Regions from separate parts of the Priestia sp. 53B2 genome, predicted to be linked through region 2. Evidence: riboswitches for the same ligand, from Rfam matches in the RefSeq annotation. Region 2 holds a riboswitch; each other region holds the start of a gene.
The links. A riboswitch is a leader RNA that binds a small molecule or an ion and turns the genes downstream of it on or off. The one in region 2 is predicted to bind cyclic di-AMP.
Positions count from the first base shown of each region.

Region 1: it holds a riboswitch for cyclic di-AMP, as region 2 does, so the genes downstream of both, ACN6NE_RS04110 (potassium channel family protein) here and ACN6NE_RS05045 (APC family permease) in region 2, are expected to answer to the same signal.
Region 3: it holds a riboswitch for cyclic di-AMP, as region 2 does, so the genes downstream of both, ACN6NE_RS13285 (cation:dicarboxylate symporter family transporter) here and ACN6NE_RS05045 (APC family permease) in region 2, are expected to answer to the same signal.

Region 1 covers NZ_JBLZXA010000008.1:140,924-145,483, reverse strand. Annotated here, with positions in the region: gene ACN6NE_RS04125 (hypothetical protein) at 109-255, shown strand; gene ACN6NE_RS04120 (Lrp/AsnC family transcriptional regulator) at 234-689, opposite strand; gene ACN6NE_RS04115 (carboxymuconolactone decarboxylase family protein) at 810-1,268, shown strand; cyclic di-AMP (ydaO/yuaA leader) riboswitch at 1,384-1,528, shown strand; gene ACN6NE_RS04110 (potassium channel family protein) at 1,653-2,312, shown strand; gene ACN6NE_RS04105 (TrkH family potassium uptake protein) at 2,316-3,635, shown strand; gene ACN6NE_RS04100 (YjcZ family sporulation protein) at 3,962-4,042, shown strand; gene ACN6NE_RS04095 (YjcZ family sporulation protein) at 4,231-4,317, opposite strand; gene ACN6NE_RS04090 (tetratricopeptide repeat protein) at 4,492-4,560, shown strand, end outside.
Region 2 covers NZ_JBLZXA010000008.1:320,457-325,016, forward strand. Annotated here, with positions in the region: gene ACN6NE_RS05040 (cation diffusion facilitator family transporter) at 1-417, opposite strand, end outside; gene ACN6NE_RS05045 (APC family permease) at 527-2,353, opposite strand; cyclic di-AMP (ydaO/yuaA leader) riboswitch at 2,516-2,657, opposite strand; gene ACN6NE_RS05050 (N-acetylmuramoyl-L-alanine amidase) at 2,849-3,895, opposite strand.
Region 3 covers NZ_JBLZXA010000016.1:32,952-37,511, forward strand. Annotated here, with positions in the region: gene ACN6NE_RS13275 (hypothetical protein) at 24-314, opposite strand; gene ACN6NE_RS13280 (undecaprenyl-diphosphate phosphatase) at 772-1,596, shown strand; cyclic di-AMP (ydaO/yuaA leader) riboswitch at 1,870-2,009, shown strand; gene ACN6NE_RS13285 (cation:dicarboxylate symporter family transporter) at 2,116-3,375, shown strand; gene ytvI (sporulation integral membrane protein YtvI) at 3,588-4,560, shown strand, end outside.

The DNA.
Region 1 (4,560 bases), 180 kb from region 2:
TAAAAGAGACCGTGACACAAGTGTCTTTGTTGAAGGAGATCCGAACGCGTTCGGATCTTTTTTATTAGTAGGTGAGCGTAAACTTCTAGCTGTTGATTGAAGGGCAAGATGAAGACTCCTGCGCGAAAAGTGAAGCCTGGCACGGAAATCAACAGCGGTGTCAAAAGTGATTCATACGGGCTTATTGATCCCATTGTTCGCTTTTCGATTGGACCGCTTTCGTTAGGTTTCAATCACTTTTCATCTTTTAAATGACTCAATAATGCAGGAGCCATCTCCACGTGAGAAAGGGCGATGTGTGAAATCGTTTTGGCATAAGGTGTAATTTCGTTAATAAATTGTTCGAGTACGTGCAGGTGAGGAAGCTGAAGCTTTGTAATAAAGCAGGCTTGCCCGGCGATGCGTTCACAGAATAAAGCGTAGGGATACTGAGAAATAAATCGTTTAAAACGCTCGTGATCTCCGTTTTTCATAGTTACTTCAATAAAACACGACACGGGCAAATGCAGCTTTTCATAATCAATATCAATCGTATACCCTTTTATAACACCAAAGCTCTCTAGCTGGCGTACTCGCTCTGCCACCGAAGGAGGGGACAAATTAATTTGTTTTCCTAGCTCTCGTAAGGAAAGGCGGCTGTTTTGCTGCAGCGCCTGCAAAATCGATAAATCAATTTCATCAATTTTCAATTGAAAACCTTCTTTCTCATTAACGTTTCATTTGATTAGTAATAGTAGATAAGATGTTTTATATGTAATCTAAAATTTTCATTTTTCTTACTATAATAATTAAAAAGGAGTGAGTAAAAAATGGCAAGAGTTTTGTTAGAAAACGAAGAGGGAACAAATTTTGAAAAAGCATTGAATTTAATTCCGCATGTAAAAAGATTGTACGATGAGCTTTACGACATGCTTTGGAACAGCGATATAGTAGAGAGAGAGACCAAGGAAAAAATTAGGCTTTATCTAGCAGGCGTTAACGGCTGTGAGACATGTATGAGCATGTCATATGTAGGCGATGAGACGCTTAATCAAAAAGTGTTAAGAGAAAAAGAGCTTGAAGAAAAAGACCGACTGCTGTTTCGATTTATTGATGTATACCGGGTACGTCCAAGGGAGTTGACCGATGCTGATATGGATCAATTAAAGAAATTTTACAGTGATACGCAGCTGTTAGAGCTTTTGGCTGTTATTAATTTATTTGATCAATTTCACAAAATGATTGTCAGTTTAGATTTGTATGATTTTTGCAGCTTGCAGGGCAAGTGAAGTCTTCGCTAAAAATATCTTGACAGACAAAATCCACAGGAGTAAGATAGCTTTCGTGAAGTGAAACGTATCATGAATTGAATCGATTATTCTAAAAAATAGATTATAGACATTTGAATAAAAATCGCTTAATCCATTACGGAGCGGAGGACCCATTATTTACGCACATATTGTGCTCCGGGGTGAATCCTTAAAAAGGTAGGGTTACTCTTAAAACCCGAACCCGACAGCTAACTTCGCAAGCGTTTTGAGGGGGAAGAGTGTGAAAAAACACAGGAGCCTTCCTGTGTTTTTTTGCGCTTTTTTTAAGAAAAAGATGTAATTTTTTAGAAAAAGTATAAGCTAAGAGAACACACAGCAGTTGAAGAAAGGAATAAATACATTATGAAAAAACAGTTTGCTGTATTAGGATTAGGTCGTTTTGGAGGCAGTTTGGTTGAAGAGTTTGCTAATCTGGATGTGGATGTGCTCGCTATTGACCGCAATCAGGAGGTAGTAAATAAATTTAGCAACTCAGCTACATATGTTGTGCAGGCAAATGCAATTGATGAAGCTAGCTTAAAGGGGCTAGGTATTCGCAATGTTGATCATGCTCTTATTTCGTTTGGGGATGATATCGAAGCGAGCGTGCTCGCAACGATGCTTTTAAAAGATATGGGCGTTAAGCAAGTATGGGTAAAAGCAGTGAATATGTATCATCAAAAAGTGCTGGAGAAAATAGGAGCGGACAAAGTCATTCACCCTGAGCGCGATATTGCTAAGCGTATTGCTCATCACGTGGTGTCAGAAAAAATCATTGATTACATTGAACTGTCAAAGGATTATAGTATTGTCGAAATTGTCGCCTCCAAAAAGCTTCATAATAAAACGCTGTTTGATTTAAACATTCGTGCCAAGTATGGCTGTAATATTATCGGCTTTCAGCGAAAAGACGGGGAAATGGTTATTTCGCCTACCGCCCATGAAATAATTGAACAAGGGGACATGCTTATTGTGATTGGACATAATCGCGATTTGAACCGTTTTGAAGAAGAAGGAGTTTAACTCATGAAAAAACAAATCATTAAACTCACCCCTCCGCAGCTACTTGTCTCTATTTTTGGCGGAGGAATTATTATTGGTGCTCTTCTATTGATGATGCCTTTTTCTACTACTGAGCCAATCCGGTGGGTAGACGCCCTTTTTACATCTACTTCCGCTATGACAGTGACCGGCTTAGCCGTCGTAGATACAGGTACGCGTTTTACCGTCATTGGTCAAACGATTATTATGCTGTTAATTCAAATAGGCGGTCTTGGCATTATGTCATTTGCCGTGTTGATTTTTATGATGCTAGGTAAAAAAATTGGATTTAAAGAGCGTATGCTCGTTCAGCAGGCATTAAATCAAACGAGCATCGGCGGAGTTGTCCTGCTAGTTAAAAGGCTGTTTATCTTTTCATTTTTAATTGAGTTTATTGCACTTATCTTTCTAGCGATACGCTGGGTTCCGGAGTTCGGATGGTCTAAGGGGCTGTTCTTTAGCTTGTTTCATTCGATTTCGGCTTTTAATAACGCAGGGTTCGGACTATTATCTGACAGCCTGGTTCAGTATGTAGGAGATCCCATTATTAACATAACGATTTCTTTTCTGTTCATTATCGGTGGATTAGGGTTTACCGTCCTTGCAGATATGTGGGTGAAAAAATCCTATAAAAAGCTAACGCTGCATTCGAAAATTATGATTATCAGCACGTTTGCGATTAACGGGGTTGCCATGCTTTTTATTTTTTTCTTGGAGTACAGCAATCCACATACGCTCGGAAGTTTGTCATTAGGAGACAAAGTGTGGGCATCTTATTTTCAAGCTGTAACGACACGTACAGCAGGTTTTAATAGTATCGATATAGGAAGTTTGCATGATTCCACTATATTTTTAATGGTTATGTTAATGTTTATTGGTGCAGGAAGTGCTTCAACAGGAGGCGGTATCAAACTCACGACGTTTGTGGTGATTATTTTTTCCGTATGGGCATTTTTACGAAGCCGGGAAGATATTGTGCTGTTAAAGAGACGGCTTCTTCCTCTTCACGTGTTTAAGGCACTAGCCATCACGATGATTTCAATTATGTTTGTGTTTGGGGCCATTTTCCTGTTAAATATTTCGGAAAACCTGCCGTTTGTAAAAATTATGTTTGAAGTTGTTTCTGCGTTTGGAACAGTAGGTTTATCGATGGGAGCAACTCCTGAACTTTCGTGCTTTGGACGCGTGATTATTATCTTTATCATGTTTTTAGGGAAAGTGGGGCCATTAACACTGGCGTTTTCATTATCTAAGCAAAAGCGCGAAGCCGTTCGTTATCCAAACGAAGATATAATGCTAGGGTAGAAAAATCGCCTTCGATGAGGCGATTTTTTTATATTATTTATACGTTCAAGACATATAAGAGGTTACGCACAAAACAGTTGCGATGAATAAAAAGAAGGCAAAGACAAGAACAATGGGCAATTTGGAATGTCGGCGCATTAAAGGCCCCCCTTTTTTATAGTAAAAAATCTCTTACTATATATAACGAAAGAAACAAAAATATGATTCACTTTTTTTGGCGAAATTTGAAGGTTTTTCTCGTTAAAAAAATCCGCACCCCTGTCCTAAACATTTTGCCAAGCTGTTGCATACACTAAAAGCAGATAACAGGAAGTGAGGGATGTTACGTGGGAAAACAAAATTTTGCGTTAATCGTTGTGTTATTTGTTTTACTAGTTATTGTAGGTGCGTCTGGCTTCCGCTTTTAAACGTTAACTTTATTTGCGCATAGCCCCCGTCAAGAAGGGCATACTAGGCGGAAGTGAAAACCAAAAATTTCTTCAATATTGCCGAACAATGAGTTCCTCTACTCATTCATCTAATCGGTATGTAGCCATGCGAAAGCATGGTTTTTTTTTGAAATAAGAGCATGAATGATGTTCATCCCCTCTAGAAATTAGTAGTAGCAAGAGCACCCTACGATTACTAATAGAATAAATAAAACAACGATAAATGAAAAACCAAAACCGCCTTTTGCACCCATATGTGTAACCTCCTTTAATAAAAGTCTCTATATCCTATGTACTAATTGGGTTAAGTGATTGAGAAATTTGCCTATTTTTTAACGGTAACGATCTTTTGAGAAGAATGAAGAACACTTACTTTTTTCATTTGTGCAGAAATCCTTTATGATAAAGAGGAAAAGGAGGGCAAAGTGGTGGGAATACATGTAGAATACGTCATGAATCAGCTAGAAGAGGGAAAGTGGAAAGAGATCAAACGCGAA
Region 2 (4,560 bases):
TTTCATTGCCTTAAATAGGACAAACATCTCAAGTAACACCGAGATGCCAAGTACTGCAATATTTAAAATAAAGCCTGAAGACTTCGTCGGATGAAGAATATGGTGATATCCTTCTTTAATCGTTTCAAACGCCATAATCCCTACTACAAGAACCGCTCCTAATAGAACGAGATTAACCAATCGGCCGAAACCGTTTGGAAATCGTTTGGTCGGGGCTTTTTTACTTAATGCCGAACCTATAAAGACAAAAAACTGATTAGCTGCATCTCCTAAGCTGTGCATCGTTTCAGCAAACATTGCTACATTCCCTGTTAAAGCGAAGGCAATTCCTTTAATGATAGAGATAATGGTATTAACTACAGCGGCCATCATGGCCGATTTATTTCCCTTTCGCAACAATTTAATTAATTCACTCATGTAATCCCTCCGTTTGCGCCTTTGATGAGATTCGATTACGGTTAGTGTATGTGAATTTAAAAATTAAAAACCTCCAACATACAAGTTGGAGGTTTTTAGTCATGTTTCATTATTTTTTAAAACGGTACGGTACAGTTGTAACAATTACATTTTTACGGTAAAGCAAATGTGCTTTTAACAGTAGACTGGACTGATTGTGAAGGATATTTTGCCAGCTTTTTTTCGTAATGAATTGTGGAATAACGACCGTAATAGCCATATTGTTTTCCCGCGCTTTTTCCTCGGCCATATCAATGAATCGAAACAGCGGCCGCACTAAGCTGCGGTATTGAGAGTGAAACGTAACAATACGAATATCAGGCTGCCACTTCTCCCACTTCTCTTCCATTCTCTTTTCGCTTTCTCGATCGAAGGCCACGTGCACTGCAATAACGGTATCGCCAATCGTTCGTGCATAATTTAATGAATTTTCTACTACCTTTGTCATTCCTGCTACAGGAACAATGACCACACTTCCCTCAAGCGTTCCAATCTTTTCTCCTTGCTTAATGCGAAGCTGCTCTCCTACTGCTTCATAATGCGTATAAATGCGATGAAAAATATAAACAATAACCGGTAAGAAAATGAGCACGGACCATACTTGTGAAAACTTCGTTGTAAACAAAATGATTAGCACCGTTAAGGTAATGAGGGCACCAATTAAGTTAATGGTTAGCTTCCCTTGCCAGCCGGCCGGCTTTTCTCTAAGCCATTTGACAATCATGCCTGTTTGAGAAAGCGTAAATGGAATAAACACCCCGACTGCATAAAGAGGAATTAATTGTTCAGTTGCTCCTTTAAAAGCTACAATTAAGACAATAGAAGCAATTCCAAGGGTCACAATTCCATTTGAATAGCCTAATCGATCGCCACGAATTTGAAACATTCTTGGCATGTATTTATCAGACGATAAGTTGACAGCCAGCAAAGGGAAAGCTGAAAAGCCCGTATTCGCCGCTAGCACTAGAATTAGAGCTGTTGTGCCTTGAATAAAATAATAAAATCCATTTCGTCCAAACACACTCGATGCAATTTGTGATACAACCGTTTCATCTGCTTTTGGAGAAATGCCAAGCCAATAAGCTAAAAACGTGATGCCAGAAAATAAAACGGCTAAAATACCGCCCATCAGCATTAAGGTATGAACAGCATTTTTTGCACCTGGCTCTTTAAAGTTAGGCACTGCATTTGAAATAGCTTCTACACCTGTCAATGCCGAACAGCCTGATGAAAAAGCTTTTAATAATAAAAACAAACTAATACCTGGCACTACTGTGCCAAGAGATGGATGAAGCTCAGGTGAAACTTGACCTGTCGCTATTTTAAACAAGCCTACCGCTATTAACAAAATAAGAGCAATAACAAATAAATAAACCGGATAAGCTAATACAGAAGCGGATTCTGTTACACCACGTAAATTTAAGACGGTAATAAAAATCACCAGCAAACACGCAATTACTACATTGTAATGATGCAGCGTTGGAAAAGCCGAAGTTAAAGCATCTGTTCCTGCTGAAACACTCACAGCAACTGTTAAAATATAGTCTACTAACAGTGATCCTCCAGCGATAAGCCCAGGATTTTCTCCTAAATTGGTTTTGGAAACAATATAAGCTCCTCCACCTTGCGGATACGCATAAATAATTTGACGGTATGAAAGAATTAAAGCTGTCAGCAGCACCAATACCCCAAGCGCAATTGGAATTGAATACCAATAAGCAAGGACGCCTACTGTTGCAAGTACAATCAAAATTTGTTCTGTTCCATAAGCCACTGATGATAAGGCATCTGATGATAAAATAGCCAGTGCTTTAAGCTTACTAAGCTTTTGATCACCTAACTCTTTTGTTTTAAGCGGCTTTCCAATCAATAATCTTTTGAGAACTGAATAGTTCACGTAATTTCCCTCCGATGATTGCTTAGCTACTATTTACTATTTGTTGCTAAGCTCCGTTACAAGTTCACAAATAAGTGATATTATCCCTAAAAAATACCTTTTTATGTTAAAAAAGCGCACAAAAAAAACACTAAGGGTTCTCAGCGTTTTTACACAGCTTAAACCTCCTCTCCAAAACGCTTATGGGGTTAGCTGTCGGATTCGGGCTATGAGAGTAGCCCTACCTTTTAAAAAAGGATTCACCCCAAGTGACAATGCACAAATTTGGGTCCCCCACTTCTTACGAATTAAGCGATAACAGGTCAATATAATTTTCAGTTAAAGGGTATGATTGATAACATGTTTCTTTCATAACTATCCTTTGTTCTTAGATAATATACTCCCGTACAAATGGTTTGTAAAGCATTATTTTACGCAAATGATAAAATAGTGCTTAAGGCGCTTTTAACAGGAAAACAAAAGGCCTTCTGCCCGCTTACAGAAGACCTTCTTGCTTTAACTTTTTGCTTTTAAAACGGCTGCTAGCTTGTTTTTCATTTGAGGACCATAAATGCCATCTACATCATAAGGAAGATACACAAGCTGAAAACGTCTGACTGCATCTTTCGTTTGAACTCCATATATTCCGTCTACTGACCCTACTTTAAAATTCACCGCGTTTAATGCTCTTTGAAGCTGCTTCACAGCTTCTCCAGAATCACCTTGTTTTAAAATTCCATTTGGAAGTGGATATTGTTCCGAAGGTGGAGTTGGTGACGGTGTTGGAGATGGGTTTGGTGAAGTCCCTGAAGGAATAACAATTGTTTTTCCAACCTGTAGTGTTAAAGGATCTGAAAGCCCTGTATTGGCTTCTTGAAGCGCCTGTACTGTTATATTGTACTTCTGTGCAATACTGTAAAGCGTATCTCCTTGCTTGATCGTATACGTTTTTGTACCTGGTTCAGAAGGTGATGGAATTGGATTTGGTGTTGGTGTTGGATTTGGAACTGCACGACGAGGTAAATTCAAATAGACGGCAATTCCTTTTGCATACGATTCACCCATGCTTTTTAAAAAAGCTTCATTTTGAAGAAGTGCTGCATCTGTGCGGTTATCAATAAAAGCTATTTCAGTCAGTACTGCAGGCATATTTGTTAAGCGAAGCACCGCATAATTGGCTGATTTTCGACCGCGATTCGGATGATTATATGACAGCAGCGTTGGCTGTACTTGGCCGTGGACAATTGATTGAAACGTTTTACTGGCATTACTAGCGCTTCTATAAACATAATCTTCATATCCTGTTCCTCCACCGGCATTTACGTGAATAGACATAAATGCATCTGCGCCCCACGAATTAGCTTGAGAAGCGCGCTGAGATAACGATAAAAAAACATCTGTGGTACGAGTGGTTTTAATCGTAAAATCACTGTATGTGCTATTTAAATAGCTTATTAAATATTGTTGAATTTTTAAAACTAAGTTTTTTTCATATAGTCCGTTCGCTCCAACTGCTCCTGCATCTGCCCCACCATGTCCTGCATCAAGATAGATTTTTTTCATATTACTTGTCCCTCCTTATTGTTAACATATGCACGGGGGACAAAAAGTGCTACGTATACTAGCCTACCAGGTGAAAAATCACTAAAAAAAGACCCGCTGCCTAATGGCAACGGGTTATTCTGCTTTATAGACAGAATACTGAATAAGGATAGCTCTCAAGGAGTGACAGCTATATGCAGAGTGTTGATTCGTTGATTAAATGATAATAATTATCATTTTCATTTAAAGTATACACTACGAGGAAAGTTTTGTCTATTTTATTATTAGATTTGGATCTACTTAAAAAGCAGAACGCCTATAACAATGAGAATAATCCAAATTGGAATGCTTATTAATATGCCTATTACTAAACCTTTGAAAAAATTCCCTTCTTGCATTTTCATTCCATTCCTCTCCAACAGTATTTTCTAATGACACTACGACTGGCTGAAAATTCTCTGAAGTTATACTGAAGTGCAGAGTGAACACATAAACAATCTCTCTATCTGTTATACACTACTTTTACATATAGATTCAATGAGACAAAAAGCTTATCCTTTTTAATTCATATAACCAAATTCTTTCCTGTATATAACAAAACAACAAAAAGCCTCCCGTAAATTGTACGACAGGCAGCTATACTTATTTTATGAACAGTTTAGTTCGATATTTAATATACGCATGCA
Region 3 (4,560 bases), on a different contig from region 2:
CTTAAATAAAAAAAGCTAGACAATTAACGTTGTCTAGCAGCATCGATTGCAATCACAATAGCTGTAATAATGTGCATGATAAACCCTAAAAATGGAATCCAAGCAACCAGTGAAGTAACAATCCCTAGTATGTTTCCATACGCAGATAACCCTCGTCTATTAGCTAAAATGAGTGTGATAGCATGAAGAATAAATCCAATAAAAAGAGGAGTATAACTAAAGCCCATAACAATCCCCGCGCCAATTAAAGGAATTCCCAGCAAGGCTTCATACCCAGCAGTGACCCATTTCATTGTACGTACATTTCCATTCATAGTAAAAAGCCTCCTAAAAAAGATACTACTATATACGAGAAAAGAGAGAAAAAAGTTTCAAATTACTTAGGGGATATGTCGTATAAGCAAGCGCTAGTTGATTAAAATGATAGATGACAGTAAAGGGGATGGAAAAAACATAATGATTTAGTCATTTTTTCACACTAAAGAAAAATAGTCTAGATGATTCATTTTTAGCTAAGGGACCGGAATTTATACCGAACATAGTGACTACTTTCTAAAATAAATAAAAGCTGATATCGTGTTTTTTGATTATAGCATGTAAGGTTTTTATTACAAATTATTAAAGATTCTTATCTTTTTGCAAATACACATTGTATTTCATAGTTTTAACAATTATGATAAAAAAGCAAGTGTCAAAATAGGAAAATAGTTGAGCATGTAAAACGAAGCGATAAGCTTATTAATTTGAAAGAAAGGCAAGGTACATAGCTTTATGTGGGAAATTATTGTAGCAATCATTTTAGGGATTGTAGAAGGTTTAACAGAGTTTGCTCCTGTTTCGTCAACTGGGCATATGATTATTGTGGATGACCTGTGGTTAAATTCAAAAGAATTATTTTCATCTCCAGTAGCTAATACATTTAAAATTGTTATTCAGCTAGGGTCGATCTTAGCAGTAGTAGTTATTTTTAAAGATCGTTTTATTAATTTATTAGGATTGGGAAAAAAGCCAGCTGCTCCAATTGGACCGACAAATCGCTTGAATTTAATGCAGGTAATTGTTGGTCTATTACCCGCAGGAGTGTTAGGACTTTTGTTTGATGATTACATTGATGAACATTTGTTTTCTTTAAATACGGTGCTAATTGGCTTAGTAGTCGGAGCTGTATTAATGATTCTAGCAGATTTGTTTGGACCTAAACGTCCGCGTGTAGAGACGGTGGACCAAATGTCTTATGGACAAGCACTGGGTATAGGGCTGTTTCAATGTATTGCTCTTTGGCCAGGTTTTTCTCGTTCAGGCTCAACGATTTCAGGAGGAGTTCTTCTTGGAATGAGCCATAAGGCAGCGGCAGATTTTACATTTATTATGGCAGTGCCAATCATGGCAGGAGCAAGTGGACTTTCATTGGTTAAAAACTGGCAGTATTTCACATCAGATGCACTACCATTTTTTATTGCTGGTTTTATCAGCGCCTTTATTTTTGCGCTGGTATCTATTCGCTTTTTCCTGAAATTAATTAATCGTATCAAATTAGTACCATTTGCACTGTATCGAATTGTGTTAGCAGCTATTCTATATTTTGTATTTTTATAAAATAAACACGCGTGTTCTTTAGTCCCTTAAACGTCTAATAGAGACTCAAAGAGCAAGAAAAAGCTATTGCAATGTTGCAATAGCTTTTTTGCATAAATATATATTATCGCCTTTTGAAAGCGTTTTATAAACATGGGTATTGACAAAACGTGTCGAAAAATAGTAAATTAATATTTGTGCAGTATAAAGTTAAGTAAAAGTAAGACTTCTGTTTAGTTTTATTGACTGTAAAAAACGTATGACAACGTATAGATCGTTTTAATTTTATAAAAACTGAATAATAAGCTTAATCGTATAGAGCGGGGGAATCATTATCGGCAGTAAAGCTGCCTTGGGGTGAATCCTTACAAAAGGTAGGAAACTCTCAATTCCGAATCCGACAGTTAACCCCGTTTGCTTTATTGAGAGAAAGAGCCCAAAATAGCGTAAGTAAAAGGCTGTTCTTTCTTAAGAATAGTCTTTTTTTGTTTTTTCAGAAAAGTATATACAAATGTCATACATCTTTGGGGAGGTACATCTATGAAAAAAATTCGTTTTGGTTTGGCTACGCAGATTTTTACCGGATTAATCCTCGGTGTTCTTGTAGGGGTAATTTGGTTTAACGATCCACGTGTAGTAACATACCTACAGCCGCTAGGAGACCTATTTTTAAGATTAATTAAGATGATTGTTATTCCAATTGTTATCTCAAGCTTAGTCGTTGGAGTTGCAGGAGCAGGGAGCGGTAAACAGGTCGGAAAGCTCGGCGTTAAAACCATTCTCTATTTTGAAATTATTACGACTTTTGCAATTGTAATCGGTGTATTGGTTGCTAATATTTTTCATCCTGGGCAAGGTGTAGACATTCATTCAGCACAGAAGAGTGATATTTCACAATACGTTGAAACTTCCGAACAGCAAGAAGGAAAGTCAGTGGCTGAAACTTTCTTACACATTGTTCCGACAAACTTTTTCCAGTCAATTGTTGAAGGTGACATGCTAGCAATTATTTTCTTTACAGTGTTATTTGCACTTGGAGTAGCGGCAATTGGGGAAAAAGGAAAGCCAGTTGTACAATTCTTCGACGGCGTTTCTCACGCAATGTTTCACGTGGTAAATCTTGTAATGAAAGTGGCTCCAATTGGTGTATTTGCTTTAATTGGTGTAACAGTTTCAAAATTCGGCTTAGAGTCACTCCTTTCATTAGGAAAGCTTGTTATCTTAGTTTACTTAGCGTTAATTTTCTTCCTGCTTGTTGTATTAGGAGGAATTGCGAAATGGGCAGGAATTAACATTTTCCACTTATTCCGCTATATGAAAGATGAACTTTTGTTAGCATACAGTACATCTAGTTCTGAAACAGTTCTTCCGCGTATTATGGAAAAACTTGAAAAGATGGGCTGTCCAAAAGCTATCGTATCGTTCGTTGTACCAATTGGTTATACATTTAACCTAGATGGTTCTGTTCTTTATCAAGCGATTGCAGCGTTATTCTTAGCGCAGGTGTACGGTATTGATTTAACGATCGTTCAACAGCTGACGCTCATTCTTGTATTGATGGTTACATCTAAAGGAATGGCTGCAGTGCCAGGAACATCATTTGTTGTATTACTGGCTACTCTTGGAACAATCGGTGTTCCGGCAGAAGGATTAGCCTTCATTGCTGGAGTAGACAGAATCATGGATATGGCACGTACGGTTGTTAACTTAGTAGGAAACACACTAGCAGCAATTGTAATGTCTAAATCAGAAGGCAAATTTGACCCTAAAAAAGGTACAGAGGTCATGAGGGCCGGCTAATTTATAAATTAAAAAGCTACTTATTCTATTCAAAAAATTAGAATAAGTAGCTTTTTTCATAATAATTCCTTTATTATTATGGGAATTGACCCTATAATATGTAACATCAGGTATAAAAATATCCAAATTTTATTCTTACATAAAGCAGTCACTGGTTCCTTTCTTTATCAGTAAATATAGAGATAGCTTAGCTAGTAGGGGGATAGTAGAGTATGTGGAAAAAGCGAATATGGGTCATCGCCTCGATAGTAATCGTATGTTTGTTAATCCCTTACAGTTTACCGATTGTGTTTGCTTTATTAACAGCATTAGCACTTGAGGGTATTGTTCAAAAATTGCATCAATCTTTTAAAATGAAGAGAGTCTATGCAGTGCTTATGACCTTCATTTTATATGTTGTTTCGCTCATACTTATTGGATTTTTTATTGTTCGGACAATCGCTACGCAAGTGGTTGCTCTTTCAAAAATAGCGCCTTCCTTTGTGAAAGAAATCTATGAAACCGCGATTTATCCAACTATTATTAAGTGGAAATACTATTCAAACGCTCTTCCTACAGAAGTGATTTCTTCTATCGAGCGCACGCTTGAAAAAACCGTAAATTCATTAGATTCTCTATTAAAAAGTACCGTAGAAATCATCATTAGCTTTGCCGCTACTGTTCCTGGGTTTCTATTAGAGTTTCTTATTTATTTAGTAGCGCTTGTATTTATCAGCCTTGAGCTGCCTGCTATTAAAAATAAAATTAAGTCATTTTTAACAGAAGAAACGAAATATAAGCTACAAGTTGTCATCACTCAGCTTATCCAAGCGGGGGTTGGTTTTATCAAGGCACAAATTATCTTAAGTGTCATGACGTTTGTAATGGCTTATGTAGGGCTTTGGCTGTTAGATGTTCCGTATACCGCGCTGCTTAGTTTATTAATTGTAATTGTCGATATCTTACCAATCCTTGGGACAGGATCGGTGCTCGTTCCATGGGGGATTTTTGCTCTTACGCAAGGGCATGACTCATTAGCAATCGGCTTATTTATTCTATTTGGAGTCATTACAGTAGTAAGGCGTGTAGTAGAACCGAAAGTATTTTCTACAAATATGGGTATTTCACCTTTGGCTGCACTAGTTAGTTTGTACATTGGATTTAAACTTTTAGGCTTTGTCGGATTATTTTTAGGACCGGCTTTAG